2 regions of the Actinomadura sp. NPDC048955 genome follow, and region 2 is predicted to be linked to the other one. Evidence: riboswitches for the same ligand, from Rfam matches in the RefSeq annotation. Region 2 holds a riboswitch; the other holds the start of a gene.
What was found. Region 2 has a riboswitch for cobalamin ahead of cobN (cobaltochelatase subunit CobN). Riboswitches for the same ligand answer to the same signal wherever they lie in the genome.
Positions count from the first base shown of each region.

Region 1: it holds a riboswitch for cobalamin, as region 2 does, so the genes downstream of both, AB0C84_RS03860 (ribonucleoside-diphosphate reductase subunit alpha) here and cobN (cobaltochelatase subunit CobN) in region 2, are expected to answer to the same signal.

Region 1 is NZ_JBEZJI010000003.1:3,794-17,836, forward strand. It holds gene AB0C84_RS03820 (TetR/AcrR family transcriptional regulator) at 1-430, opposite strand, end outside; gene AB0C84_RS03825 (carboxymuconolactone decarboxylase family protein) at 566-1,036, shown strand; gene AB0C84_RS03830 (GNAT family N-acetyltransferase) at 1,101-1,637, opposite strand; gene AB0C84_RS03835 (GNAT family N-acetyltransferase) at 1,817-2,500, opposite strand; gene AB0C84_RS03840 (antibiotic biosynthesis monooxygenase) at 2,694-3,482, opposite strand; gene AB0C84_RS03845 (copper resistance CopC family protein) at 3,553-4,086, opposite strand; gene AB0C84_RS03850 (YcnI family protein) at 4,083-4,790, opposite strand; gene AB0C84_RS03855 (MFS transporter) at 4,868-5,503, opposite strand; cobalamin riboswitch at 5,663-5,806, shown strand; gene AB0C84_RS03860 (ribonucleoside-diphosphate reductase subunit alpha) at 5,958-8,279, shown strand; gene AB0C84_RS03865 (ribonucleotide-diphosphate reductase subunit beta) at 8,321-9,316, shown strand; gene AB0C84_RS03870 (hypothetical protein) at 9,372-9,530, shown strand; gene AB0C84_RS03875 (superoxide dismutase) at 9,627-10,253, shown strand; gene AB0C84_RS03880 (thioesterase family protein) at 10,476-10,892, shown strand; gene AB0C84_RS03885 (zinc-dependent alcohol dehydrogenase family protein) at 10,889-12,013, shown strand; gene AB0C84_RS03890 (PaaX family transcriptional regulator C-terminal domain-containing protein) at 12,024-12,755, opposite strand; gene AB0C84_RS03895 (acyl-CoA dehydrogenase family protein) at 12,847-14,043, shown strand, end outside.
Region 2 is NZ_JBEZJI010000059.1:21,793-35,835, forward strand. It holds gene AB0C84_RS36890 (VWA domain-containing protein) at 1-191, shown strand, start outside; gene cobO (cob(I)yrinic acid a,c-diamide adenosyltransferase) at 192-794, shown strand; gene AB0C84_RS36900 (cobyrinate a,c-diamide synthase) at 791-2,122, shown strand; gene cobN (cobaltochelatase subunit CobN) at 2,077-5,673, opposite strand; cobalamin riboswitch at 5,705-5,876, opposite strand; gene AB0C84_RS36910 (precorrin-3B synthase) at 5,922-7,016, shown strand; gene AB0C84_RS36915 (precorrin-8X methylmutase) at 7,013-7,633, shown strand; gene AB0C84_RS36920 (precorrin-2 C(20)-methyltransferase) at 7,633-9,120, shown strand; gene AB0C84_RS36925 (cobalt-precorrin-6A reductase) at 9,111-9,833, opposite strand; gene cobM (precorrin-4 C(11)-methyltransferase) at 9,818-10,573, opposite strand; gene cbiE (precorrin-6y C5,15-methyltransferase (decarboxylating) subunit CbiE) at 10,570-11,787, opposite strand; gene cobF (precorrin-6A synthase (deacetylating)) at 11,848-12,597, shown strand; gene AB0C84_RS36945 (MFS transporter) at 12,619-14,043, opposite strand, start outside.

The sequences.
Region 1 (14,043 bases), on a different contig from region 2:
GGATCAGCGCGCGGTTCGTCTCGTACCGCCACCGCATGGCGGCCTCCCAGTGCCGGGCCGCGTCCGGGTCGCTGCCCGCCTCCCGCTCCACCGCCCGCGCGACGGCGAGGACGCGCGGCATGAACTCGGCGTGCCGGCGCGCGAACACCTCCAGCGCGGTCACCGCGTCGGGCGCCTCGGCGACGGGCGCGAACCGGCCCCGCAGGTCCTCGACCTCGTTGACGTGGTCGAACAGCTCGCTGATCAGGTCGGCCCGCGACGCGAAGTGCAGGTAGACGGCCCGCCGCGACACTCCGGCGCGCTCGGCGACGGCCGCCATCGTCGTCGCCGCCATCCCGTGCTCCTCGACGAGCTCGCGCGCGGCGCGCAGCAGCGCCGTCCGGGAACGCCGGCTCCTCGCGTTCCGCGGCTCCTCGATCGCCCTCGCCATGGCCCCATGTTCCCAGCCGCGCGGCCGCCGCCCGTCCGGGGCGAGGTGAGCGGAGTCACTTTCGGGGGGCCGTCACACCTCGCCCGGCTACCGCGTCAACCGGGTGTACCCCTCCACACGGCAAAGGAGATCGCCATGGACGCCCGTTTCAACTACTACGGCACCGCCGCGGCCGGCAGGTTCATGAAGTACCTGCAGTCGGCGGCCAAGGTCGTCACGGACTCGACGCTGCCGTCCGCGACGGTCCACCTGGTGGAGCTGCGGGCGAGCCAGATCAACGGTTGCGCCTTCTGCGTCGACATGCACAGCAAGGACCTCGCCCACGAGGGCGAGACGCCGGTGCGCCTCAACCTGGTCGCGGCCTGGCGGGAGGCCACCGTCTTCACCGACGCCGAGCGCGCCGCCCTGGAGCTGGCCGAGCAGGGCACCCGCCTCGCCGACGGCACCGGCGTCTCCGACGAGGCCTGGGAGAACGCCGCCAAGCACTACGACGAGGAGGAGCTCGCGGCGCTGGTGTCGCTGATCGCCCTCATCAACGCCTGGAACCGCATGAACGTCATCACCCGGCAGCCGGGCGGCGCCTACCAGCCCGGCCAGTTCGGCTGACCGTCCGCGGAACGCGGACGTGCCGCCCTCCACCCGGGTGAAGGGCGGCACGCTCGGCCCGCCGTCAGGCGGTGCGGTAGGTGGCGAGTTCGCCGTCGGTGCCGACTCGGCGGAGGCCGGCGTTCTCCAGGACGCGGGCCGACGCCGGGTTGGACAGCTCCACGGTCGCGACGACCCTGTCCACGCCGGGCGCGGCCAGGGCGAACGCCACGATGGCGCGGGCGGCCTCGGTGGCGTACCCGCGGCCCCGGCGGGACGGGACGACGCCGTAGCCGAACTCGACGGCCCCGTCGGCGGGCGGCCAGAACAGGCCGACGGCGCCGGCCACCAGGCCGGTGGACCGTTCGATGATCAGGCGCTGGCCGTGCTCGCCGAGCGCGGACGGGTTCTCGGCGATGAAGCCGGCGATGGCGAGGTCGCCTTCGGCGGGGAAGTCGTCGGCCCAGCCGGCGAGCCTGTCGCCGGACAGGACGGTGGCGATCTCGCCGGGCGTCCACGGCCGCAGGACGAGACGGTCCGTGGTGAGCTCCGCGCCGGCCGGGCCGGAGTCGGCCGGGCCGGAGTCGGGAAGGCCTGAAGTGGTCAGGTCGGAAGAAGACATGTGTGGCTCCTGGTCGTGCTGGACGACCGGGCCGCGCTCAACCGCGAGCGGCCCGGACAAGGGCATGCTGACGAAGCGCCGCGCGGGCCATATTCATCAACCTCCCCTGTCGCAGGAACGCCGCAGAGCGTACTACGAACGGCTCGCAGTGCCCACCAGCGTGCTGGTGCCGGAGCCCGTCAGGGAACCCGGAAGCCGCGGAACGTCACGTGCCTCCGGGTCTTGAAGCCGAGCCGTTCGTAGAGCGCGATCGCCTGGGTGTTCGCTTCGGCCACGTGCAAGAAGGGGCGTTCGTTCCTGGACGTGACGCGAGCCGCGAGCGCGCCGATCAGGCGGGCGGCGTAGCCGCGCCCGCGCGCCTCGGGGGCGGTGCAGACGGTGCTGATCTCCGTCCATCCCGGAGGCCGGAGCCGTTCGCCCGCCATCGCCACCAGGGAGCCGTTGTCGCGGATGCCGACATAGGCGCCGAGCTCGCGGGTGCGCGGCCAGAACGGCCCCGGCCGCGTCCGCGCGACGAGGTCGAGCATCTCGGGAACGTCCTTCGCCCCCAGTTCCACCACGCCGGTGCCGGTCTCGCCGCCGCCGGACCAGATCATCTGGAGGCCTTCGAGGACGAAGACCGGCTCCCAGTCCGGCGGCGGCGCCGCGGGGCTGCTGAACATGTCGGCGAGTTCGCCGCGGCCGAGCAGCCGGGCGAGGTCGGCCCACTCCGCCGGGCCCGGGTCGGCGGGCAGCGCGGAGAAGGTCGACACCTCCGCCAGGTAGGTGGCGGCCCGGCCGAGCCGGCGTGCGAGGTGCGCGTGGCCGCCGCGGAGCGACTCGCCCACAGGGTCATCGAGCACGACGTCGTCGGCATCCGCCAAGGTGCAGCACCCCTCAGGCCGTGAGTGGAATCAGCGTCCCGATGCTAGGGCCTTGTGTCGAAATGGCCTCGGCCACGGACGCGAACGCGTGACCTGCCCGGTGTAGCGAAGCCGAAGGCGAGCGAAACCGGGCAGATCGCGAAGCGATGCCGCGTTCGCCCAGGCACGGTCACGTAGCGAGCCGCCAGGCGAGCTACGTGGGCCGGGACTGTGTAAACACTGCGGGGATGTAGGGCGGGGCGACGCCCCAGCCCCAGTGGGGCATGGGGGCTTCGAGGGGCGGCTTCGCGCCCGGCTGGGAGTTGGCGAGGGCGATGCGCGTGCCCCACTCGATGTAGGACGCGAACGCGGCGCGGAACTCCGGGTCGTCGGGGAGTCCGACCTCGTCCGCCGCGTCCATGAGGAGCGAGACCCAGCGGCGGCGCTGCGCCTCGGTGATGGACTTGCCGAGGTGGTGGCGCACCATGTGGTGGTAGCCGCCGCGCTCGCGGCTGTAGCGCTCGGGTCCGCGGAAGACCTCGCCGAGCCACGCCGCGACCCACTTCGGGTGGTCCGGGGCCATGTGCTCGAAGAGGGGGCGCAGCAGGTCGTCCTTGAGGACGTTCGTGTAGAAGTGCTCGGTGAGCCGCTCCAGCGCCTCGTTCCCGCCCGCCCAGTCGTACATGGTCGGGACGGACGAGCCGGCGCCGCGCACCGCCGTCCGCTCGTAGTGCCGCATCTCCTCGATCCGCTGGACGTACGGCTTGATCTCGGCGAGGAACGCGGGGAAGTGCTCGCCGCCGCGGAAGCCTCGCATGTGGTCGTCGGCCGACGTCCAGCAGATGCGCAGGATGTACGACGACGGCTCGTCGACGCACCTGGACAGCTCGTAGTCGACGCATTCGGGGGCGGCGGCGAGGGGGACGGAGGCCCGCGCGTAGGCGGCCTCGAAGTCCGCCGCGTCCTGCGGGTCGATGCGGTAGCGGACGTACTCGACGATCATGGTGCCCCCAGGCTGCTTCCGGTCGGATTATCACTGTAATCCTGTAATCATCCGACCGGAAGCGAAACGATCAATCCTGGGCGGACGAGCGGCGGAACCAGGCGACGGCGCCCGCCCCGGCCGCGAGGACCAGGGCGATCAGGCCGATCCAGAGCCAGCCCGACGAGTCCCCCTGATCCTCGGTCCCGACGATGGTCTTCCGGACCGGCGACGGGGCGACGGGAGGAGCGGCACCGGACGAGCCCTGCACGGTGAACGTGTAGGTGCCCTCGACCGGATGGCCGTCCGACGCGACGACACGCCAGCCCACGGTGTACGTCCCGTTGGGCAGCGTGCCGTTCACCGCCTGGGTGACCTTGTTGTCGACCGCCCGCGCGGACCCGGCCTGGTACTGCCGTCGCGACCCGTCGGTCACGACCACGCGCGGCAGCCGGACGGGGTCGCCGTACGTCAGGACGATCTGGGACGGGGCCGCGACCGTCGAGTCCTTCTCAGGGCTCGCCGACGTCAGCGCGGTGTGCGCCGACGCGGGCACCGCCGTCGTCGCCAGGACGGCCGCGAGTGCCGCGATGCCGGCGGCCCCGCGCAGCGTCGCCCGGCTCATGCCCGGCTCCTCGCCCGGGTCACGCCGTAGGCGCCGACCGCGACGCCGGCCACGCCGGCGGCGATGCCGATGCCGCCGAGCAGCCGGGCCGTCCCGTCGCCGGACGACGCGGACGACGCCGCGGCGGGCTTCACCTGCGCGGTCAGCCCGGTCGCTGTCGCCGAGCCCTTGGGGAGGAGCTTCAGCACGGGCGAGGGGTGCTCCGGCTCGTTCGCCCCTTCGGCGGGGGGCTCCTCCCACTTGACGACCTCGCCGCCGGAGTAGGTCTGGTCGGCCTTGAACACGAGCCGGTCGGTGTCGGTGGGCAGCGGCCCCATCGAGACGTCGAACTCCTCGAACCGGCCCGGTTCGATCTTGCCTCCGCTCCAGGTGATCTTCGTGACGGCCTCGGTCAGCTCGCCGCCCTCGGTCTTCACCGGCCGCGGCAGCCTGGACTTCTCGACCTTGACCGTCCAGCCCGGCAGCGGCCGGACCGACACCGACGACAGCGGGTGGTCGGTCGGCAGGTTCACCACGAGCTTGGTGGTGGAGGCGTCGTCGCGCTCGTTGGGCACGCGGAACGAGACCTTGGAGTAGGAGCCCTGCTCGGCCGTCTTGGGATTGACGCTGACGTGCGCGGACGCCGCCGCGGCGAGGCCGATCACGGACAGGGCGGCCAGGGACGCGACGGCGCCGGCGCGCCGGGCATGGGGGAGGAAGGGCATTGCGGAACTCCGTTCGAGGACGTACGGGAATGGCCGGGCGCCGCGAGCCGGCGTCCGGTGACGTACGGCGCTCAGGCTCAGGAGTGAGCGAGCGCCCTCGAACGCGGAGGGGGTCCCCGCCGGACGACCTGGTGCCGCAGGACACGTCCGGTGGCCGTGACGGCGGCCGCGGCGGGCGCCGTCCGGAGGGGGCGGGCCGGAGGCTCGGCCGGTTCCACGGCGAGCAGGGCCAGAAGCAGCCGGATCGGGCGGTCCGCCAGGGCGGCGACCCGCCGGGCGAGCGACCACGCGGCCCGCTCGCCGCGCCGCAGCCACCACGCGGCCACCAGCGCGGCCGTGCAGTGGGCGAGCGTCATCACCAGGCCGTTCCCGGCGTGGGCGGCGGGGACGGCGGCGGGTTCCATGGCGCCCGTCATGGCGGCGTGCGCCTCGGGCGTGTGGTGGGACAGCGGCGCGCAGGCCGCCGTGAACAGCGTGTGCAGGGCGAACTGCCCGCCGAGGAGCCCGCCCAGGATCGTCGCGAGCGAGCGCTCGTGGCCCGCCAGCACCAGCGTCACGCCGAGGACGGCGCCGAAGCCCGCGAGTGCCGCCCAGGCCGGTACCGCCGCGCCGCCCGCGAGGACGTGCCCAAGGGTCGCCAGCGTCGCGCACACGGTGGCGAACACCACCGCGCGTGCGGGCCGGAACAGCGGCTGCGGCGCATGGGGGCTCATGACGGCCCCCATCGTCCCATCCCCCGCGCGCGCTGCCCAGCCGCCCCCGAAGATCCGCCGACGCGCCCAACATCTTGGGGTTGTGCGTTGATCGTCGACTAGATGTAGGGTTCAGTCCCGTGCTGGTCCGCCCCCGCCGCTCGCGGCGGGGGCGGCGTGAGAGGGAACCCGGTGGGAATCCGGGACTGCCCCGCAGCGGTGAGCGGGAACGACCGCCGTCATCGAGCACTGGGCCCGGCGGCCTGGGAAGCGACGGCCAGTAGGACGCCTCGGCAGAGGCGGCGCCCGCGAGTCCGAAGACCTGCCAGTGCGCGGGGCCGGGAGACCGGCCCCATCGGGGGTCCGGGTCCCGTCCCGGATCGACACGTCCAGGCCTCGCGGGTGGGCCGGGGACGGAGCGCGGCCGCCGCCGCGCGCCGTTCGCATGCCTCCGCGGGGCGGCATGCGAGGGGAGATGCACGTGACAGAGGTTCTGGCCGCGCCGCCGGCGGGGATCGCCGCCGAGGTCGAGGCGGCCTGCGAGGGGGTGCCCGGGGCCGAGGCCGGGCGGGTGCTGGCCGCCGTCCGGTCCGGGGACGGCCTGGACGCGGCGGCCCTGCGGGACCTCGCGATCGGGGAGGCCGCCGCGCTCATCCCCGCCGAGCCGGGCTACTCCAGGGTGGCCGCGCGGCTGCTCGGCGGCCGGATCCGCGACGAGGCCGCCGCCGCCGGCGTCCGGACGTTCGCCGAGTCCGTCGCCGCCGCCCACCGCGAGGGCCTCCTGGCGGACGACCTGGCCGCCTTCGTCGCCGCCAACGCCGGGGCCCTCGACGCCCTTGTTGACGGGAGTTCGGGGGGTGTGGGGGGTCGTCCCCCCTCGAAGGACCCAGTCCACGGTGCCGATGACCGTTTCGAGTACTTCGGGCTCCGGACGGTCTACGACCGGTACCTGCTCAGGCATCCGCGGTCGCGGCTCGTCCTGGAGCGGCCGCAGTACTTCTTCCTGCGGGTGTCCTGCGGGCTCGCCGAGAACGTCGAAGAGGCCGCCGAGCTTTACGCGCTGCTAAGCACGCTTTCGTACCTGCCCAGCTCGCCCACCCTGTTCAACTCCGGGGCCCGCCGCCCGCAGCTCTCGTCGTGCTTCCTGCTCGACTCGCCGCGCGACGAGCTGGAGTCCATCTACGACCGGTACGGCCAGGTCGCGCGGCTCAGCAAGTACGCGGGCGGCATCGGCGTCTCCTGGACGCGGGTGCGGTCGCGGGGCTCGCTGATCCGGGGCACGAACGGGCACTCCAACGGGATCGTCCCGTGGCTGCGCACGCTCGACTCGTCCGTCGCCGCCGTCAACCAGGGCGGCCGCCGCAAGGGCGCGGCGTGCGTCTACCTGGAGCCGTGGCACGCCGATGTCGAGGAGTTCCTGGAGCTGCGCGACAACACCGGCGAGGACGCGCGCCGCACCCACAACCTCAACCTGGCCAACTGGATCCCGGACGAGTTCATGCGCCGCGTCGAGGCGGACGCGCAGTGGTCCCTGTTCGACCCCAAGGAGGTCCCCGAGCTGGTCGACCTGTGGGGCGACGAGTTCGACGAGGCCTACCGGGCGGCGGAGCGGGAGGGACGGTTCGTCCGGCAGGTCCCGGCCCGCAAGCTGTACGGGCGCATGATGCGGACGCTCGCCGAGACGGGCAACGGCTGGATGACGTTCAAGGACGCCGCCAACCGCGCCTGCAACCAGACCGCCGAGCGGGGCAGGGTCGTCCACCTGTCGAACCTCTGCACGGAGATCCTGGAGGTGACGGGCGACGGCGAGGCCGCCGTCTGCAACCTCGGATCGGTGAACCTGGCCGCGCACGTGGGGCCGTCCGGCGTCGACTGGGAGCGGCTCCGGTCGACGGTCCGCACCGCCGTCCGGTTCCTGGACCGCACCATCGACCGGGGCTTCTACCCGACGCCCGAGGCGGAGACGGCCAACCGCAAGTGGCGGCCGGTCGGGCTGGGCGTGATGGGCCTCGCGGACGTGTTCTTCACGCTGCGCCTGCCGTTCGACTCCGACGAGGCGCGCGAGCTGTCGACGCGCGTCGCCGAGGAGATCGCGCTGGCCGCCTACAACGCGTCGGCCGACCTCGCCGCCGTGCACGGGCCGCTGCCCGCCTACGCCGCGACGCGCACCGCGCGCGGCCGGCTCCACCTGGACCACTTCCCGGACGCGGCGCCGTCCCGTCCCGCCGACTGGGACGCGCTCCGCGCCCGCGTCGCGGAGGTGGGCCTGCGCAACTCGCTGCTCGTCGCGATCGCGCCGACCGCGACGATCGCCTCCATCGCGGGCTGCTACGAGTGCATCGAGCCGCAGGTGTCCAACCTGTTCAAGCGCGAGACGCTGTCCGGCGAGTTCCTCCAGATCAACCGCTACCTGGTGGAGGACCTGAAGTCGCTCGGGCTGTGGACGCCGGCCGTCCGCGAGGCGGTCAAGAAGGCGAACGGGTCCGTCCAGGGGCTCGTCGACCTGCCGGAGGAGATGCTGTCGCTCTACCGGACGGCGTGGGAGCTGCCGCAGAAGGCGCTCATCGACCTCGCCGCCGCCCGCACCCCGTACATCGACCAGTCGCAGTCGCTGAACCTGTTCATGGAGACGCCCACGATCGGCAAGCTCTCCTCGATGTACGCCTACGCGTGGCGGGCCGGGCTCAAGACGACGTACTACCTGCGGTCCCGTCCCGCGACGCGGATCGCGCAGACGACGGTCGCCGCGGCCGTCTGCTCCCTGGAGAACCCCGAGACCTGCGAGGCGTGCCAGTGACCGTGCGGGCGGAAGGGCAGAGGCGAGAGGAAGGACGGGGCATGCTCCTCGACCCCGGCATGGACCTGACGCTGCGGCCCATGCGCTATCCGGACTTCTACGAGCGGTACCGGGCCGCGATCCGCAACACCTGGACGGTCGAGGAGGTCGACCTCGCCTCCGACATGGCGGACCTCGCGCGGCTCACGCCCGCCGAGCTGCACCTCGTCAACCGGCTCGTCGCGTTCTTCGCCACCGGCGACTCGATCGTGGCGAACAACCTCGTGCTCAACCTCTACAAGCACGTGAACGCGCCGGAGGCCCGGCTCTACCTGTCGCGGCAGCTATATGAGGAGGCCGTGCACGTACAGTTCTACCTGACCCTCCTGGACACCTACCTGCCCGATCAGGACGAGCGCGTCAAGGCGTTCGCGGCGATCGAGCACATCCCGTCCATCCGGGCCAAGGCGGAGTTCTGCTTCCGCTGGATCGACTCGCTCGGCTCCCTGGACGAGCTCCGGACGGCCGCCGACCGCAGGGCGTTCCTGCTGAACCTCATCTGCTTCGCGGCCTGCATCGAGGGGCTGTTCTTCTACGGCGCGTTCGCCTACGTGTACTGGCTCCGGTCGCGGGGCCTGCTGAACGGCCTCGCGTCGGGGACGAACTGGGTCTTCCGGGACGAGTCAATGCACATGGAGTTCGCGTTCTCCGTGGTCGACACGGTCCGGGCGGAGGAACCCGGGCTGTTCGACGCGGAGCTGACGGACCAGGTCGGCGCGATGATGGAGGAGGCCGTCCAGGCGGAGCTGGCGTTCGCCCGCGACCTGTGCGGGGACGGCCTGCCCGGCATGAGCGCGGACGACATGCGCGCCTACCTCGAATACGTCGCGGACCAGCGGCTCGTCCGGCTCGGCCTGCCCGCCCGCTACGGCACCGCGAACCCGTTCGCGTTCATGGAGTTGCAGGACGTCCAGGAGCTGTCCAACTTCTTCGAGCGGCGCGTTTCGGCCTACCAGATCGGCGTGGAGGGGACGGTCGCGCTCGACGAGGCGTTCTGAACCTTTCAGAACGGGCAGTCGTTGAACCGTGAAGACAAGGCCGAGGAGGAAGAACATGCCTTCCGTCATCGACCGCATCAAGCGGTTCGCCCGGAGCCCGCAGGGCCGCAGAGCGCGTGCCCGGGCGGAGCGGCTCGCCCGGGACCCGCGCACCCAGGCGAAGGTCCGAGGACTGCTGTCGCGCGGGCGCGGCGGCGGACGCCGCCGCTACTGACCCCCACCGAGACCGGACCCGTCCCCGCCCCCGGGGACGGGTCCGTTCCGTGTTGCGCATTGGACGTAACTGCAACTCGTTTGCAATAGTGGCCTCATGGCCGACTACACGCTTCCCGACCTGCCCTACGACTACGCCGCACTGGAGCCGGCGATCACCGGCGAGATCCTGGAGCTGCACCACTCCAGGCACCACGCCGCCTACGTCAAGGGCGCCAACGACACGCTGGAGAGGCTCGCCGAGGCGCGCGACAAGGAGCAGTACGGCGGGCTGGTCGGCCTGGAGAAGACGTTCGCGTTCAACCTCTCCGGCCACGTCCTGCACTCGATCTTCTGGGACAACCTGTCGCCGGACGGCGGCGACCGCCCGGACGGGGAACTGGCGGCGGCCATCGACGAGTACTTCGGCGCGTTCGAGGCGTTCCAGAAGCAGCTCACGGCCGCGACCTCGGCCGTGCAGGGCTCCGGCTGGGGCGTCCTCGCGTGGGAGCCCCTCGGCGGGCGCCTCGTCGTCGAGCAGGTCTACGACCACCACGGCAACGTCGGCATGAGCGCGACGCCGCTGCTGGTGTTCGACGCCTGGGAGCACGCCTACTACCTCCAGTACCGCAACGTCCGCCCGGACTACGTGGAGAAGCTCTGGTCGCTCGTGAACTGGACGGACGTGAAGGCCCGCTTCGACGCGGCCCGCTCCCGCCGCGACGGCGCGGCGTCCTCCCGATAGACGGCGGCGTCCGCGCGGCGCCGCTGAGGGGGCGGCGTTCACCTGGCCGGGATCGTGCTCAGAACCTTTCCTCGCGGCCTGGTGAACGCCGCTTCCGCCTTTCCGGACACCGGCACCGATGGTTGTGCGGGCGCCCTCCCGCGCCCGGGCGGCGTTTTGCGCGGTCACCCTCCCGACCGGGCGGTGCGGCGCCGCCGCGGCCGCGCCCCTAGTCTGCTCCTTATGACCGGCGAGTACCTGTACTGGGAGAACGTCCCAACGCGGTGGAAGGACAACGACGTCTACGGGCACGTCAACAACGTCGTCCACTACTCGCTGATGGACACCGTCATCAACGAGTGGATGATCCGGACGGCGGGCTTCGACCCCGCCGTCTCCGGCTCCATCGCGCTCTGCGTCGAGTCCCACTGCGAGTACAAGGCCGAGGTGGCGTTCCCCGACACGATCCGCGTCGGGCTCCGCGTCGGCAAGCTCGGCCGCTCCAGCGTCCGCTGGGAGATCGGCATGCTGCGCGGGTCGGACGGAGCCCTCGTCGCCGAGGGCCACTTCGTGCACGTCTTCGTGGACCGGGGCACCCGCCGCCCGGTCGAGATCACCGGAAGGGTCCGCACCGAGATGCAGAAGCTGCTGGCCGCATGACCGCCACCCGCGCCGCCGTCCTCGTCGAGTCGGGACGCCCCGCCCCGTACGCCGCGTCCCGCCCCCTGGAGATCGCCGAGCTGCGTCTCGACCCGCCCGGCCACGGCGAGCTCCTGGTCCGGATCGGCGCCGCCGGCCTCTGCCACTCCGACCTGTCGGTCATCAACGGGTCCCGGCCGCGCCCCCTGCCGATGGCCCTCGGGCACGAGGCCGCGGGCGAGGTCGTGGAGACCGGGCCGGGCACCGAGTTCGCGCCCGGCGACCACGTCGTGCTCGCGTTCGTCCCGGCCTGCGGCCACTGCGAGCGCTGCGTCGCCGGACGCCCCGCCCTCTGCGGGCCGGGCGCCCAGGCCAACGGCGCCGGGACCCTGCTCGGCGGCGGCCGGCGGTTCCGCGCCTCCGACGGCACGCGCCCGCACCACCATCTCGGCGTCTCGGCGTTCTCCGAGTACACCGTCGTCTCGTCCCGGTCCGCCGTGAAGATCGACCGCGACCTGCCCTTCGACGTCGCCGCGCTGTTCGGCTGCGCCGTCCTCACCGGCGCCGGCGCCGCCCTCTACAGCGCCGCCGTCGTGCCGGGCGACACCGTCGCCGTCTTCGGCCTCGGCGGCGTCGGCCTGTCCGCCGTCCTCGCCGCGAAGGCCGCCGGAGCCTCCACCGTCCTCGCCGTGGACGTCGTCGACTCCAAGCTGGACCTCGCCGAGCGTCTCGGCGCCCGGCCCGTCGCGGGCGGCCCGGACGCCGTCGAGGCGATCCGCGACCTGACGTCCGGCGGCGCGGAGAAGGTCGTCGACACGACGGGCGTCGTCGCCGTCCTCGAACAGTCCTACGCGGCGACCCGTCCCGGCGGCACGACCGTCACCGTCGGCCTCCCCGCCCCGGGCGCGCCGCTGACCCTGCCCGCCCTCAGCCTCGTCGCCGAGGAGCGGACCCTGCGCGGCAGCTACCTCGGCTCCTGCGTCCCCCGGCGGGACGTTCCCCGCTTCATCGCCCTGTACCGCGACGGCGCCCTCCCCGTGGACGCCCTCCTCAGCGGCCGCCTCCCCCTCGACGAGATCAACGCGGGCTTCGACCGGCTCCACACCGCCGAGGCCGTCCGCCAGCTCGTCACCTTCCCCTGAGGGAACGGCCTCAGGCGAGGACGTGGGTGGTGAGGAGTTGCTCGAAGTCGGCCTCGAAGGCTTCGTAGCGCGCGCGCAGGTCGGGACCCGGCCAGCCGGCGGGCAGCAGTGACGGGGGCAGGAGCGGGTCGTTCAGGAGGTGGCGCAGGACGGCCGCCGCGTAGGTGAAGCGCTCGGCGATCGCGGTCGCCCCGGCCAGGGCGGTGCGCAGGGCGCCGGCCTTGGCCGTCCAGGCGTCCAGGTCCCAGAGGGACGCGGCCAGGACGGCGGGGTCTTCCTCGGGGCGGCCCGTCAGGAAGGTGCACTGCCGGACGACGGGTTCGGGCCGCGGGCGCGTCAGGTTCGCGGGGCGCAGCCAGGTGCCCTCCCGCAGTTCGGCGAGCCGCAGCGTCGACATGGCCTGGCGCAGCGCGGCGCGGTCGGCGGCGGGACGGCGCTCGGCGGTGATGACGGCGATCTCCCAGGCGCCGTCCCACGGGCGGGTCGGGGGGAGGCGGGCCTCGTCCTGGCGGGCCTGGCGGGCGAGGAGGCGCTCGGTGAGGGCGTACGTCCCGCCGGACTGGACGAGGTCGCCGGCGGCGACCATGCGCGAGAGGGCCACCCGGATCGTCCCCTCCGCGATGCCGAACAGGTCGCCGACGCGGACGAGGTAGCGGGCCGGGAGGCGGGGCGGGTGGACGCCCAGCAGCGTGCTCAGGACGACGGACCGAGCGGTGAGCGGGCGAATCTCCAGGCTGTCCATGGCTGGTGGTGACCCTACCGGGGACCGAGGGTGGCCTCGTCCTCAGATTACAGTCTTTCCGTCGCGTGAACTGTATGTGTAATGTCAGGTCATGGCGTCTTACCTCATCGAGTCGTTCGACCGGTTGCCGTTCGGGGGCGCGGAGAAGGCCCGCCGCTACGCCACCGAGCGCTACCGGGGCGCGGTCGGCCGCAACTGGTACGACTGCGACCCCACTCTGCGGTTCCTCATGCGGCGGCATCTGGGAGAGGGTTTCGGCTGGGCCGAGCCCCGGCTCAGGGAGATGGGCGCGCTGATGGGCGGGCCGATCGCCGAGCGGGCCGAGGAGACGGACCGCAACCCGCCGCGCCTGGAGAAGTACGACCGGTGGGGACGCGACATCAGCGAGGTCGTCATGCCGCCTTCGTTCGAGGCGGCGCGGCGGGACATCGTGGCGACGTCGTTCACGCGGCCAGACTTCGTGGCCGAGGCCAAGCGCGGCGGCGTCGACCCCGCGCCGATGGGCGTCGCGTGGAGCTACCTCCTCGACCAGGCCGACATCGGCATGGCGTGCGCGCTCGGCACCGGCGGCGACATGGTCGTGGGGCTGGCGGAGCTGTTCGCTCCGGACGACGTCAAGGCGCGCGTGCGGGAGCTGTTCGCGGCCGGGGAGATGTCCGGCGAGGCCGCGCAGATGCTCACCGAGCGGTCGGGCGGCTCGGACCTCGGCGCGCTGGAGTCGACCGCGTCCAGGGAGGGGGACGCCTGGCGCCTCAACGGCTTCAAGTGGTTCGCGTCGAACGCCAACGGCTCGGCGTTCGTGGTGCTCGCCAAGCCGGAGGGGGCCGTCGACGGCGTGCGGGGCATCGCGCCCTTCCTCGTCCTGCGGGAGCGGCGGGACGGGTCGCGCAACGGCGTCCGGATCCGGCGGCTCAAGGACAAGCTCGGCACGCGGTCGGTGGCGTCGGCCGAGATCGAGTTCACCGACGCGGAGGCGTTCCTGCTGGCCCCGGCGTCGAGCGCGGGAGAGGGCGGGGACGGCAGGGGCCTGGCCCGCATGATGGAGCTGACCAACGGCGCCCGGCTCGGCATCTCCATGATGGGCCTCGGCTGCGCGCGGCGGGCCCTCGTCGAGTCGCTCTGCTACACGCGGGCGCGTGAGGCGTTCGGCGCGCCGCTCGGCGCGCAGCCGCTCATGCGCCGCAAGCTCGCCGAGCTGATCGTGGAGACCGAGGCCGTGCAGGCGCTCGTCTTCGACGGGTACCTGGGACGTCCCCGGCTGCGCCTGGGGGCCGCGCTCATCAAGCTG
Region 2 (14,043 bases):
GCGACGTGGACCGGGCCGCCGGGCTGCTGGCCGGTACCGCCGGGATCGTCGTGGACTGCGAGGACGGCCCGGTCCGGCTCGGCCTCGCGGGGCGGCTCGCGGTCCGGCTCGGGGCGCGGCTCGTCCCGCTCGGCGACCTCGACGGAATCGTCCGCGCCCACCGCGGACACGACGGTGGAAAGGCGGCCTAGATGCCCCAGGGAAAGCCCGTCTCCGTCCCTGACGACGGCCTCACCACGCGGCAGCGCCGCAACCGGCCCCTGCTGATCGTTCACACCGGCCCCGGGAAGGGGAAGTCGACGGCGGCGTTCGGGATGGCGCTGCGGGCGTGGAACCAGGGCTGGCCGGTCGGGGTGTTCCAGTTCGTGAAGTCGGCGAAGTGGCGGATCGGCGAGGAGCGGGCGCTGCGCGTGCTCGGGGAGAGCGGCGAGGGCGGTCCGGTCGCCTGGCACAAGATGGGCGAGGGCTGGTCGTGGATCCAGCGCCCCGGCAGCGAGGAGGACCACGCGGCCGACGCCCGCGAGGGCTGGGCGCAGATCAAGCGGGACCTGGCCGCCGAGACGTACCGTTTCTATGTGCTCGACGAGTTCACCTATCCGCTCAAGTGGGGCTGGCTCGACCTGGACGACGTGGTCGGGACCCTCACCGCGCGTCCCGGGAGCCAGCACGTCGTCGTCACCGGCCGCGACGCGCCCGGCCCGCTGGTCGAGGCCGCCGACCTGGTGACGGAGATGGGCAAGGTCCGGCATCCGATGGACGCCGGGCAGAAGGGCCAGCGGGGCATCGAGTGGTGATCCCCCGGCTCGTGGTCGCGGCGCCCGCGTCCGGCACCGGCAAGACGACCGTGGCGACCGGCCTGATCGCGGCGCTGCGGGCGCGCGGCCGCGCCGTGTCGCCGCACAAGGTCGGTCCCGACTACATCGACCCCGGCTACCACGCGCTCGCGGCGGGGCGACCCGGCCGCAACCTCGACCCGTGGCTCACCGGCGAGGAACGGGTGGCGCCGCTGTTCCTGCACGGCGCCGAAGGCTGCGACGTGGCGGTGGTCGAAGGCGTCATGGGCCTGTTCGACGGGCGCGGCGACACGGGGTTCGCGTCCACGGCGCACGTCGCGCGACTGCTCTCGGCGCCGGTCGTGCTGGTCGTGGACGCCGCGCGGCAGAGCCGGTCGGTGGCGGCGCTCGTGCACGGCTTCGCGACGTTCGAGCCGGGGGTGCGGATCGGCGGCGTCGTCCTCAACCGGGTCGGCTCGGAGCGGCACGAGGAGCTGTGCCGGGGCGCGCTGGAGGCGACGGGCGTGCCGGTGCTCGGCGCGATCCGGCGGGACGACGCGGTCGTCACCCCGGCCCGCCACCTCGGGCTGATCCCGGCGGCCGAGCGGGGCGCGGAGGCCGTCCGGGCGGTGGAGCGGCTCGGCGCGCTGGTGGAGCGGTCCTGCGACGTGGACGCCCTGCTGCGCCTGGCGGGCACCGCTCCCCCGATGCCGGGGCCCGCATGGGACCCGTCCGAGCAGGTCGCGGCGGTCGAGGGCGGCCCGGTCGTCGCGGTCGCGGGCGGGGCGGCGTTCACCTTCTCCTATGCCGAGCACGTGGAGCTGCTGCGCGCGGCGGGCGCCGACGTGGCCGTCTTCGACCCGCTGCGGGACGAGGCCCTGCCGGACGGGACGGGCGCGCTCGTCATCGGCGGCGGCTTCCCCGAGGTCCATGCCGCCGAGCTGGCCGCCAACGCGCCGATGCTCGCCGAGGTCGCGGCGTTCCCCGGTCCGATCGCCGCGGAGTGCGCCGGTCTCCTCTACCTGTGCGAGGAACTCGACGGCCGGGCGATGTGCGGGCGGGTGCCGGGACGCGCGCGGATGACGTCCCGGCTGACGCTCGGCTACCGGGAGGCGGTGGCGGTGGCCGAGTCGCCGCTGACCCGTCCGGGCGAGCGGTTCCGCGGCCACGAGTTCCACCGGACGGAGCTGGAGACGCAGGCCAGGCCGCTGTTCCGGTGGCGGGACGGCCGCGACGGGTACGGCGACGACCGGATCACCGCCTCCTACCTGCACCTGCACTGGGCGGGGTTCCCGGAGGCGGCTCAGCGGCTGGTGTCGTCCTCCAGGTCGCCCTCCGTCTTGAGGTAGACCTCCTGGAGGCCCTGGAGGACCGCCGGGTCGGGGTGCTCCCACATGCCGCGCTCGGCCGCCTCCAGCAGGCGCTCGGCGATGCCGTGCAGCGCCCACGGGTTCGACTCCGCCATGAACGCGCGGTTCTCCTCGTCCAGGACGTAGGCGGCGGTGAGCCGGTCGTACATCCAGTCCGCCATGACGCCGGTGGTGGCGTCGTAGCCGAACAGGTAGTCCACGGTCGCGGCCAGCTCGAACGCGCCCTTGTAGCCGTGCCGGCGCATGGCGGCCAGCCACTGCGGGTTCACGACGCGGGCCCGGAAGATCCGCGCGGTCTCCTCCGAGAGGGTGCGGGTGCGCACGGCGTCCGGGCGGGTGCTGTCGCCGACGTAGGCCTCGGGGGCCTTCCCGGTCAGCGCGCGGACGGTGGCGATCATGCCGCCGTGGTACTGGAAGTAGTCGTCGGAGTCGGCGATGTCGTGCTCGCGGGTGTCGACGTTCTTGGCGGCGACGGCGATCCGCCGGTAGGCGCTCTCCATGTCGGCGCGGGCGGGCACCCCGTCGAGGTCGCGGCCGTAGGCGTGGCCGCCCCACACCGCGTACACCTCGGCGAGGTCGGCGTCGTCGCGCCAGTTGCGGCTGTCGATGAGCGGCAGCAGCCCGGCCCCGTAGGCGCCGGGAGCGGACCCGAACACGCGCAGGGTGGCGCGGCGCTCGTCGCCGTGCCGCTCCCGGTCGGCCCGCACGTGGGCGCGGACGTGGTTGTCGGCGTCCGGCTCGTCCAGCCCGGCGACGAGCCGGACGGCGTCGTCCAGCATGGCGACGACGTGCGGGAACGCGTCCCGGAAGAAGCCGCTGATGCGGACGGTGACGTCGATGCGCGGCCGGCCCAGTTCGGCGAGCGGGACCGGCTCCAGCGCCGTGACGCGGCGGGACGCCTCGTCCCAGGCCGGGCGGACGCCGAGCAGCGCGAGGACCTCGGCCACGTCGTCGCCCGCCGTGCGCATCGCGCTCGTCCCCCACACCGACAGCCCGACCGAGCGCGGCCACTCCCCGTGGTCGGCGCGGTAGCGCTCCAGGAGCGAGTCGGCCATCGCCTGCCCGGTCTCCCAGGCGAGGCGGCTCGGGACGGCGCGCGGGTCGACCGAGTAGAAGTTGCGGCCGGTCGGCAGGACGTTGACGAGGCCGCGCAGCGGCGACCCGCTCGGGCCCGCCGGGACGTAGCCGCCGTCCAGGGCGTGCAGGACGTGGTCGAGCTCGTCGGTCGTGCGGGCCAGGCGCGGGACGATCTCGGCGGCCGCGAACTCCAGGACCCGCGTCACGGCGTCGCGGCGCTCCGCCGGCACGTCCCGGGCGGCGTCCCGGGCCGCGTCCACGGTCCAGCCGGCGTCCTCCATGGCCTGGACGAGGGAACGGGCGGCGGCCTCGGCGGCGTCGACGTCGGCGAGCGCCTCGCCGCCGGCCTCGCTGAGCCCGAGCGCCTCCCGCAGGCCCGGCAGCGTCTCGCGACCCGACCACATCTGGCGGGCGCGGAGCATGGCCAGCACCAGGTCGACGCGGACCTGGCCGGTGGGCGCCTGGCCGAGGACGTGCAGGCCGTCGCGGATCTGCGCATCCTTCACCTCGCACAGCCAGCCGTCGACGTGCAGGAGGAAGTCGTCGAACTCGGTGTCGTGCGGGCGGTCGTCCAGGCCGAGGTCGTGGTCGAGCTTGGCGGCCTGGATGAGCGTCCAGATCTGGGCGCGGATCGCTGGCAGCTTCGCCGGGTCCATCGCGGCGATCGTCGCGTGCTCGTCGAGGAGCTGTTCGAGGCGGGCGATGTCGCCGTAGGTCTCGGCGCGGGCCATCGGCGGGACCATGTGGTCGACGAGGACGGCGTGCGCGCGGCGCTTGGCCTGCGTGCCCTCGCCGGGGTCGTTGACGAGGAACGGGTAGACCAGCGGGACGTCGCCTAGCGCCGCGTCGGTGCCGCACGACGCCGACATGCCCGCCGCCTTGCCGGGCAGCCACTCCAGGTTGCCGTGCTTGCCGACGTGGACGATCGCGTGCGCGCCGAACTCGTCCGACAGCCACCGGTAGGCGGCCAGGTAGTGGTGGCTGGGCGGCAGGTCGGGGTCGTGGTAGATCGCGATGGGGTTCTGGCCGAAGCCGCGCGGCGGCTGCACCATGACGACGAGGTTGCCGGCGCGCAGGGCGGCGAGGACGATGTCGCCGTCCTGGACGAACAGCTCCCCGGGCGGCGGGCCCCAGTGCCGCTCCATCCCCTCGCGCAGGCCGGCGGGCAGGGTGCGGTACCAGCGCTCGTAGGACGCGGCGGAGATGCGGACGGGGTTGCCCGCGAGCTGCTCCTCGGTGAGCCAGTCCTCGTCCTGCCCGCCCGCCGCGATGAGCGCGTGGACGAGGGCGTCGCCGTCCTGCCCGTCGACGCCGGGGAAGCCCTCCCCCAGGTCGTAGCCCGCGTCGCGGAGCCGGGCCAGCAGCCGGACGGTGCTCGCCGGGGTGTCGAGGCCGACGGCGTTGCCGACGCGGGCGTGCTTGGTCGGGTACGCCGACAGCATCACGACGAGGCGGCGGGCGGCGGCCGGGGTGTGGCGGAGCCGGCCGTGCCGGACGGCGATCCCGGCGACCCGCGCGGCGCGCTCGGGGTCGGCGGCGTAGACGGTGAGCCCGTCCTCGTCGATCTCCTTGAACGAGAACGGGACCGTGATGATCCGCCCGTCGAACTCGGGGATCGCGACCTGCGACGCCGCGTCCAGCGGCGACAGCCCGTCGTCGCTGCCCTCCCACTCCGACCGGCTCGTGGTGAGGCAGAGGCCCTGCAGGATCGGGACGTCCAGCGCGGCGAGCGCGCCCACGTCCCAGGCCTCGTCGTCGCCGCCCGCCCCGGCCGTCGCGGGCCGCGACCCGCCCGCCGCGAGCACCGTCACCACCAGGGCGTCCGCCTGGCGGAGCGTGTCCAGCAGGTCGGGCTCGGCGGTGCGGAGCGACGAGCAGAACACCGGCATGGCGCGCCCGCCCGCGTCCTCCACGGCCGTGCACAGCGCCTCGACGAACGCGGTGTTGCCCGCCATGTGGTGGGCGCGGTAGTAGAGCACGCCGACCACGGGTCCGCCGCCGTCGCGGGCGGCGCGGTCGAGCCGCCCCCAGGCCGGCGCCGGCGCCGGCGGGGCGAAGCCGCGCCCGGTCAGCAGCACGGTGTCGGACAGGAACGCGTGCAGCTCGGCGAGGTTGGCGGGACCGCCGTGCGCGAGGTAGGCGTGCGCCTCGGCGCACACCCCGCCGCTGACCGTGGACAGCTCCATCAGCTCGGCGTCGGGGGCCTGCTCGCCGCCGAGGACGACGACCGGCCGGGGGCCCGCGAGCAGCGCGCCGAGCCCGTCCTCCCAGGCGCGCCGGCCGCCGAGCAGCCGCACCACGACGAGGTCGGCGCCGTCGGTCAGCTCGGGCAGGTCGCGGGCGGTGAGCCGCGCGGGGTTGCCGAGCCGGTAGGCGGCGCCGGATGCGCGGGCGCTCAGCAGATCGGTGTCGGACGTCGACAGCAACAGGACCGTGCGGCTGTGCTCGGGCACGGCGCATCCTCCCCCTGGGGTCCTCGCCCCGGTCGCGGGTCATCGCGACGGCAGGAGTTCCTGGCTCCCGGATCGACGCTCGCCCCGGCCTTCCCGTCCTCGCGGACAGTGGCCTACAGCGGGGTTCGCTCCCCGGTCACAGTGGCGGGACCGCGCCGGATTCGCACCGGCTTCCTCCCATTGCCATCGCCTGAGCAGAAGAGTACGGCAGCGCGGTCGCCCTGCAAACTGTGGTTAACATCCTCCCCGTGCCGAATGTCAGAGCCCGTCCCGACGCGTGCCCCGGGGCGCTGCGCACCCACGACGCCGCCGACGGGCCGCTGGCGCGCGTCCGCGTCCCGGGCGGCGCGGTGTCGTCCGCGCAGCTCGCGGTGCTCGGCGCCGCCGCACGCGAACTGGGCCGGGACGTGATCGAACTCACGTCCCGCGGCAACCTCCAGGTGCGCGGCGTCCGCGACCCGGCGGCCCTCGCGGCCCGGTTGGCCGCCGCGGGGCTGCTGCCGTCGGCGACCCACGAGCGGGTGCGCAACATCGTCGCGTCCCCGCTCGGCGGGCGCGGCCCGCACGGCGCCCTCGCCACGGATCCGCTGGTCACGGCGCTGGACGAGGCGCTGTGCGGCCGTCCGGAGCTGGCCCGGCTGCCGGGGCGGTTCCTGTTCGCGCTCGACGACGGCACCGGCGACACGGCCGCGCTGAACGCCGACGCGGCCCTCGCACCCGGCGGCCTTCGGCTGGCCGGGACGCGGCTCGGGCCCGTCCCCGGCGATCCCGTCGCGGCCCTGCTCGCGGCGGCGGAGGCGTTCCTGGAGATCCGGGGCGACGCCTGGCGGCTCGCGGAGGTCCCGGACGGCGCGCGGCTCGTCGCCGAGCGGCTGGGCGCGGCCGTGGGAGAGACGCCGCCGCGCCCGGATCCCGCGCCGCCGCACGCCGGGATCGTCGCGCAGCGGGACGGGCGCGCCGCGCTGGAGGCCGTGGCCCCGCTCGGCCGGCTGTCCGGCGCGCAGGCCGAGGCGCTCGCCGCAGTCGCGGACGAGGTGCGGGTGACGCCCTGGCGCAGCGTCGTGCTGCGGGACCTGGACCGCGGCGAGGCGCGGCGCACTGCGGCGGCGCTCGCGGCGGCGGGCTTCGCGGCCGACCCCGCGTCGCCCTGGGTCGGCGTGACGGCCTGCACCGGGAGCCCCGGATGCGCGAAGTCGCGCGGCGACGTGCAGGGCGAGGCGCGGCGCTTCGTCGCCGGGCTCGGCCGCGCGCCCGAGACCCCCGTCCACTGGACGGGATGCGAGCGGCGCTGCGGGATGCCCCGCGGCCCGGTCGAGCTGAGGACGGCGGAGGGACAGCAGTGATCGATTACGTCCGGGACGGCGCCGAGATCTACCGGCGGTCGTTCGCGACGATCCGCGCGGAGGCCGACCTGGCGGGACTGCCGGACGACGTGGCGCGGGTCGCGGTCCGCATGATCCACGCCTGCGGCATGACCGACCTCGTGGAGGATCTGGCCTGGTCGCCGGGGGTGGTGGCGCGGGCTCGGGCGGCGCTGCTGGCGGGCGCGCCGGTGCTGTGCGACGCGCGGATGGTCGCCTCCGGCGTGACCCGCGCGCGGCTGCCCGCCGGCAACGAGGTCGTGTGCACCCTGGGCGACCCGGAAGTGCCCGGGCTGGCCGAGCGGCTCGGCACCACGCGCAGCGCGGCGGCGCTGGAGCTGTGGCGCGACCGGCTCGGCGGCGCGGTCGTCGCGATCGGCAACGCGCCGACCGCGCTGTTCCGGCTGCTGGAGCTGGTGGAGGAGGGCGCGCCGCGCCCGGCGGCGGTCCTCGGGATCCCGGTCGGGTTCATCGGGGCGGCCGAGTCCAAGGAGGCGCTCGCCGCGAGCGGCCTGGACCATCTGGTGGTGCGCGGGCGGCGCGGCGGCAGCGCGATGACGGCGGCGGCGGTCAACGCCGTCGCCAGTGAGGCGGAGTGATGGCGGGACGGCTGTTCGGCGTGGGCGTCGGGCCCGGCGACCCGGAGCTGGTCACGGTGAAGGCGGCGCGGCTGATCGGCGAGGCGGACGTGGTGGCCTTCCACTGCGCGCGGCACGGCCGCAGCATCGCCCGGGCGATCGCCGGACCGTACCTGCGGGACGGGCGGATCGAGGAGCAGCTCGTCTACCCGGTGACGACCGAGACGACCGACCATCCGGGCGGGTACCCGGGGGCGCTGGAGGAGTTCTACGCCGACTGCGCCGCCCGGCTCGCCGCGCACCTCGACGCGGGGCGGACGGTCGTGGTGCTGAGCGAGGGCGATCCGCTGTTCTACGGGTCGTACATGCACCTGCACAAGCGGCTCGCGCCGCACTACCCGGCCGAGGTGGTGCCGGGCGTGACGTCGCTCAGCGCGGCGTCGGCGGCGGCGGGCCGTCCGCTGGTGGAGCGGGAGGAGACGCTGACCGTCCTGCCGGGGACGCTGCCCGGCGAGCAGCTGGCCGAGCGGCTGCGCACCGCGGACGCGGCGGCCGTCCTCAAGCTCGGCCGGACGTTCCCCAAGGTCAGGCAGGCCTTCGAGGACGCGGGGCGGCTCGGCGACGGCTGGTACGTGGAGCGGGCCGCCACCGACCGGCAGCGCGTCCTGCCGCTCGCCGCCGTCGACCCGGCGGACGTGCCCTACATGTCGCTCGCGCTGCTGACGAGCCCGGCGGAGCGCTCGTTCGCGGCGCCTCCCCCGGCGCGGCCGGAGGGGACCGGCGGGGTGTGGGTCGTCGGGCTCGGGCCGGCGGGGCGGCCGTGGCTGACCCCGGAGGCGCAGGACGTCCTGGCGTCCGCGACCGACCTCGTCGGCTACGGCCCCTACCTGGACCGGGTGCCGCCGAACCCGAGGCAGCGGCGGCACGGGTCCGGCAACCGGGTGGAGGCCGACCGGGCCCGGCACGCGCTGGAACTCGCGCGCGACGGGGCCCGCGTCGCCGTCGTGTCCTCCGGCGATCCCGGCGTGTTCGCGATGGCGACGGCCGTGCTGGAGGCCGCGGCCGGAGACGAGTTCGCGGACGTGCCGGTGCAGGTCGTTCCGGGGCTGACGGCGGCGCAGGCCGTCGCCGCCCGGGCGGGCGCGCCCCTCGGGCACGACTTCTGCGTCCTGTCGCTGTCGGACATCCTCAAGCCGTGGGACGTGGTGGAGCGGCGGCTCGCCGCCGCGGCCGAGGCCGACCTGGTCCTGGCCCTCTACAACCCCTCGTCGACCCGGCGCAGGCACCAGCTCCCGGCGGCGCGCGACCTGCTGCTCAAGCACCGCTCCCCCGAGACGCCGGTGGTGGTCGGGCGGGACGTCGGCGGGCCGGAGGAGAGCGTGACGGTGACGACGCTCGGCGAGCTGGACCCCGAGCGGGTCGACATGCGCTGCCTGCTCATCGTCGGGTCGTCCGCCACCCGCGTGACCGGGCGGGGCGTGGTCTTCACCCCGCGCCGCTACCCCTGAGCCCAGGCCGCCGCGGCCGCCACGTCGCCGGTCGCCTGGACGCCCTCGGGGAGGGCCGGGCGGTCGACCATCACGACCGGCAGCCCGTCCTCGCGGGCGGCGGTGAGCTTCGCGCGGGTCATCGCGCCGCCGCTGTCCTTGGTGACGAGGACGTCCAGCCGGTGCTCGCGGATCAGGGCGCGCTCGCCGTCCACGGTGTAGGGGCCGCGCGCCAGCAGGACGCGCACGTTGGGCGGGACGGGCGGCTCCGGCGGGTCCACCGACCGGGCCAGGAACCACACGCCGGCCCGCGCGGCGAACACCGGGATGGAGCGGCGGCCGGTCGTGAGGAACGCGCGGGCGCCGTCCGGCAGCGCGGCGGCGGCGTCCGGCAGGGACGGGACGCGCCGCCAGTCGTCGCCGTCATCCTCGTCCCACCCGGGGCGGCGCAGCGCGAGCAGCGGCACGCCCGTCAGCCGCGACGCGCGCTCGGCGGAGGCGCTCATCCGCTCCGCGAACGGGTGCGTCGCGTCGACGAGGCGGTCGATCCGGTGCTCGCGCAGCCACGCGGCGAGCCCTTCGGCGCCGCCGAACCCGCCGATGTGGACCTCGCCCGCGGGCAGGCGCGGATCGGACACCCTCCCGGCGAGCGAGGAGACGACGTGCACGCCGGTCAAGCGGGCCGCGAGGGCGCGGGCCTCCGCCGTCCCGCCGAGGATCAGGACGCGCCGCACGCCCGGTCCCGCCCGGCGCTGTAGAGGTGGCTGTCGGGGAACGCCGACGCGGTGAGGACGCGCCCGACGACGATCACCGCCGTGCGCCGCACCCCGGCCTCGCGGACCAGGGCGGCGATGCCGCCGAGGGTGCCGCGCAGGATCAGCTCGTCCTCGCGGCTGGCGCGGGCGACGACGGCGACCGGGCAGTCCGCGCCGTAGCGGGGCAGCAGCTCGCCGGCGACCTCCTCGATGCGCTGGACCGCCAGGTGCAGCACCATCGTGGCGCCGCTCGCGCCGAGGGTCGCGAGGTCCTCGCCGTCCGGCATCGGGGTGGCGCGCACGGCCGTCCGGGTCAGGATCACGGTCTGGCCGACGCCGGGGACGGTCAGCTCCCGCCCGAGCGAGGCCGCCGCCGCCGCGAACGCCGGGACGCCGGGGACGACCTCGTACGGCACGCCCTCCGCGTCGAGGCGGCGCATCTGCTCGGCGACCGCGCTGAACACCGACGGGTCGCCGGAGTGCAGCCGCGCGACGTCCAGGCCGCCGCGGTGGGCGGCCGTCAGCTCGGCGACGATCCCGTCCAGCGTCATGTTCGCGGTGTCGACGACCCGGGCGCCGGGCGGGCACGCCTCCAGCAGCTCGGCCGGCACCAGCGACCCCGCGTACAGGCAGACCGGCGCGGACTCCAGGACCCGCAGGCCGCGCACGGTGATGAGGTCGGCGGCGCCGGGGCCCGCGCCGACGAAGTACACCGTCACGGGGCGTCCTTGCGGACCGTCCAGATCGTGACGGGCATCGCCGGGCGCCAGGCCGTGAACCCGCCCAGCGGCCCGGCGCGCTCGACGCCGACACGGACCAGCTCACCGCCGAGCAGCCGGCGCCCCTCGACCACCCTGGCCTCCGATTCGAGGGTCACGGCGTTGGCGACCAGGCGTCCGCCCGGCTTGAGGGCGTCCCAGCAGCGGTCCAGCAGCCCGGCGTCGGTGATCCCGCCGCCGATGAAGACCGCGTCCGGCTCGGGCAGGCCGTCCAGCGCGTCCGGAGCCTCGCCCTTCACGACCTGCAGTCGCGGCACGCCCAGCGCGGCCGCGTTGGCGCCGATCCGCTCGGCCCGGCGGAGGTTGCTCTCGATCGCGACGGCCTCGCAGGCGGGGTGCGCCCGCGCCCACTCGATCGCCACGCTGCCGGAGCCGGCGCCGACGTCCCAGAGCAGCTCGCCGGGCAGCGGGGCAAGGCGCGACAGCGTCACCGCGCGGACCTCGCTCTTGGTGATCTGCCCGTCGTGCTCGAAGGCGTCGTCGCGGAGCCCGGGGGTGCGGGGCAGCGGCGCCGCGTCCGGGCCGGGCACGCACTCGACGGCGGTGAGGGTCAGCGCGGACGCGGCGGGCTCGGTCCACTCCTGCGCGACGCCGTGCCTGATCGTCTCCTCGGCCGAGCCCAGGTCGCACAGGGCGGTCATCCGGCTCGGGCCGAAGCCGCGGCCCGACAGCACCGCGGCGACGATGATCGGAGCCTCCCGTCCGGCGCCGAGCACGACGAGCCGCCGGCCGGGGGCGACAGCCGCGTTCAGCGCCGCGGCGGGACGGCCCACGATGCTGAGGACGTCGACCCGGTCCAGCGGCCAGCCGAGCCGGGCGCACGCGAGCGACGCCGACGACGGGTGGGGCAGCACGCGGAGCCGGTCGGCGCCGAGCATCCCGGCGAGGGTGGAGCCGATCCCGTGGAACATGGGGTCGCCGCTCGCCAGCACGGCGATCGCGCGCCCCTCGTGCCGTTCGATCAGCCCCGGCAGCGCGGGGAGCAGGGGCGACGGCCAGGCGACCCGCTCGCGGTCGGCGCCGGGGACGAGGTCGAGCTGCCTGCGGTTGCCGAACAGGACCTCCGCCGTCCGCAGTGCCTCGCGCGACTCCTCCGCGAGCCCGTCCCACCCGTCGGCGCCGATTCCCACGACGGTGATGACACGCGCGTCCACTGGCCTCCTCGGTCGAACGGGACATAAAGCCTATAGGAGCGCTCTGGCACACTTGGCGCCGTGAAGCGGCTTCTGATCATCGGCATCGGCGCGGGGGACCCCGACCACCTCACGTTCCAGGCGGCCAAGGCGATCGCCGCCGCCGACGTCTTCCTCGTCGTCGACAAGGGAGGGGCCAAGCACGACCTGGCCGGGCTGCGGCACGACCTCATCGCGGCGCACGGCCGGCCCCCGTACCGGATCGTGGAGGCCCCCGACCCCGACCGCGACCGCGACGCCGCCGCCTACACCGCCGCCGTCGAGGACTGGCGGTCGCGGCGCGCACGGATCTACGAGTCGTTCGTCACCGGCGAGCTCGCCGACGGGCAGACCGGCGCGATCCTCGTCTGGGGCGACCCCGGCGTCTACGACAGCACCCTCGCGGCGCTGGAGGAGGTCGGCGCCGAGTTCGAGTGCGAGGTGATCCCGGGCATCAGCAGCGTCTCGGCGCTCACCGCGCGGCACGGCGTCGGGCTCACGCGGGTGGGGCGCCCCGTCCACGTCACCACCGGCCGCCGTCTCGCCGCCGAGGGCCCCACCGCCGACGACGTCCTCGTCATGCTGGACGCGCACTGCGCGTTCACCGAGGCGGGCGACGGCTACCACATCTACTGGGGCGCCTACCTGGGCACGCCCGACGAGATCCTCGTCTCCGGCCCGGTCGCGGAGGTGGCCGAGCGGATCCGCGCCGTGCGCGCCGAGGCCCGCGCCCGCAAGGGGTGGATCATGGACACCTACCTCCTGCGGCGCGAGCCCCCGGCACGTCCCTGACCGGCACGTCCCTGACCGGGGTCAGGCCTTGAACGCGGCGCGCTCCTCAGCCGGGGCGGCCTGCTCGGCCCCGGCGGTGACCGGGCGCCCGCGCCCGGGGATGGCCAGCGCGATGGCCCCGGCGAGCAGCGCCACGCCGCAGCCGATCAGCAGGCCCGCGCGGAAGCCGTCCTCGGACGGCAGCACGTGCCCGCCGAGGTCGATGGTCAGCTGGGACAGCACGACCCCGACCACGGCCGCCGACACCGAGGTGCCGACCGAGCGCATCAGCGTGTTGAAGCTGTTGGCCGAGGCGGTCTCCGACCGCGGCACCGCGCCCATGATGAGGGCGGGCATCGCGCCGTAGGCGAGGCCGACGCCCATGCCGCAGATCGCCGTGACGACCATCAGGCCCCACGCGGCGCCGATGAGCAGCGTGGACGACCCGTACCCGAGAGCGATCACCAGGCTCCCGGCGACCAGGGTGACCTTGGGCCCGCGGGCGGCCGACAGCCGCGCGCCGAGCGGGGACACCGCCATCATCAGCAGGCCGGACGGCACCATCCACAGGCCGGCGGCCACCATCGACTGGCCCAGCCCGTACCCGGTCGCCTTCGGCAGCTGCAGCAGCTGCGGCACGATCAGCGACTGGGCGTACATCGAGAACCCGATCACGACCGAGGCCGCGTTGGTGAGCAGCACCTGGGTGCGCGCGGTGACGCGCAGGTCGACCAGCGGCTCGCGGGTCCGCAGCTCCCACCAGCCCCACGCCAGCAGCACGACGACCGTGGCGGTGAACAGCCCGATGGTCGTGCCGCTCGCCCAGCCCCAGTCGGCGCCCTTGGAGACGCCGAGCAGCAGGCACACGAGGCCGATGCCGAGGCCGACCGCTCCCACGGCGTCGAAGCGGCCCCGGGCCTGGACGGGCGTGGCCGGCACCAGCAGGTAGATCAGCGTGGCGACGAGCGCGCTCATCGCGGCCGAGCCCCAGAACAGCACCCGCCAGCTCATGTTGTCCGCGATGACGGCCGCGAGCGGCAGGCCGAACGCCCCGCCGATGCCCATGGACGAGCTCAGCAGCGCGATCGAGGACCCCAGCCGCTCGGGCGGCAGCAGGTCGCGCAGCGCGCTGATGCCGAGCGGGATCATGCCCATGCCGACGCCCTGCAGGCCCCGGCCGACGACCATCGGGACCAGCGAGCCGGCCAACGCGCAGATCACCGACCCGGTGATGAGCGGCACCATGCAGACCAGCAGCATCCGCCGCTTGCCGTACAGGTCGCCGAGCCGCCCGATCATCGGCATCGCGACCGCGGAGGCCAGCAGCGTCGAGGTGATCACCCAGGTCGCGTTGGAGGCCGTGGTGTGCAGCAGCCGCGGCAGCTCGGCGATCAGCGGCACCACGAGGGTCTGCATGAACGCGGCGACGATGCCGCCCACGGCGAGAACGCCGACGATCCCGCCGGG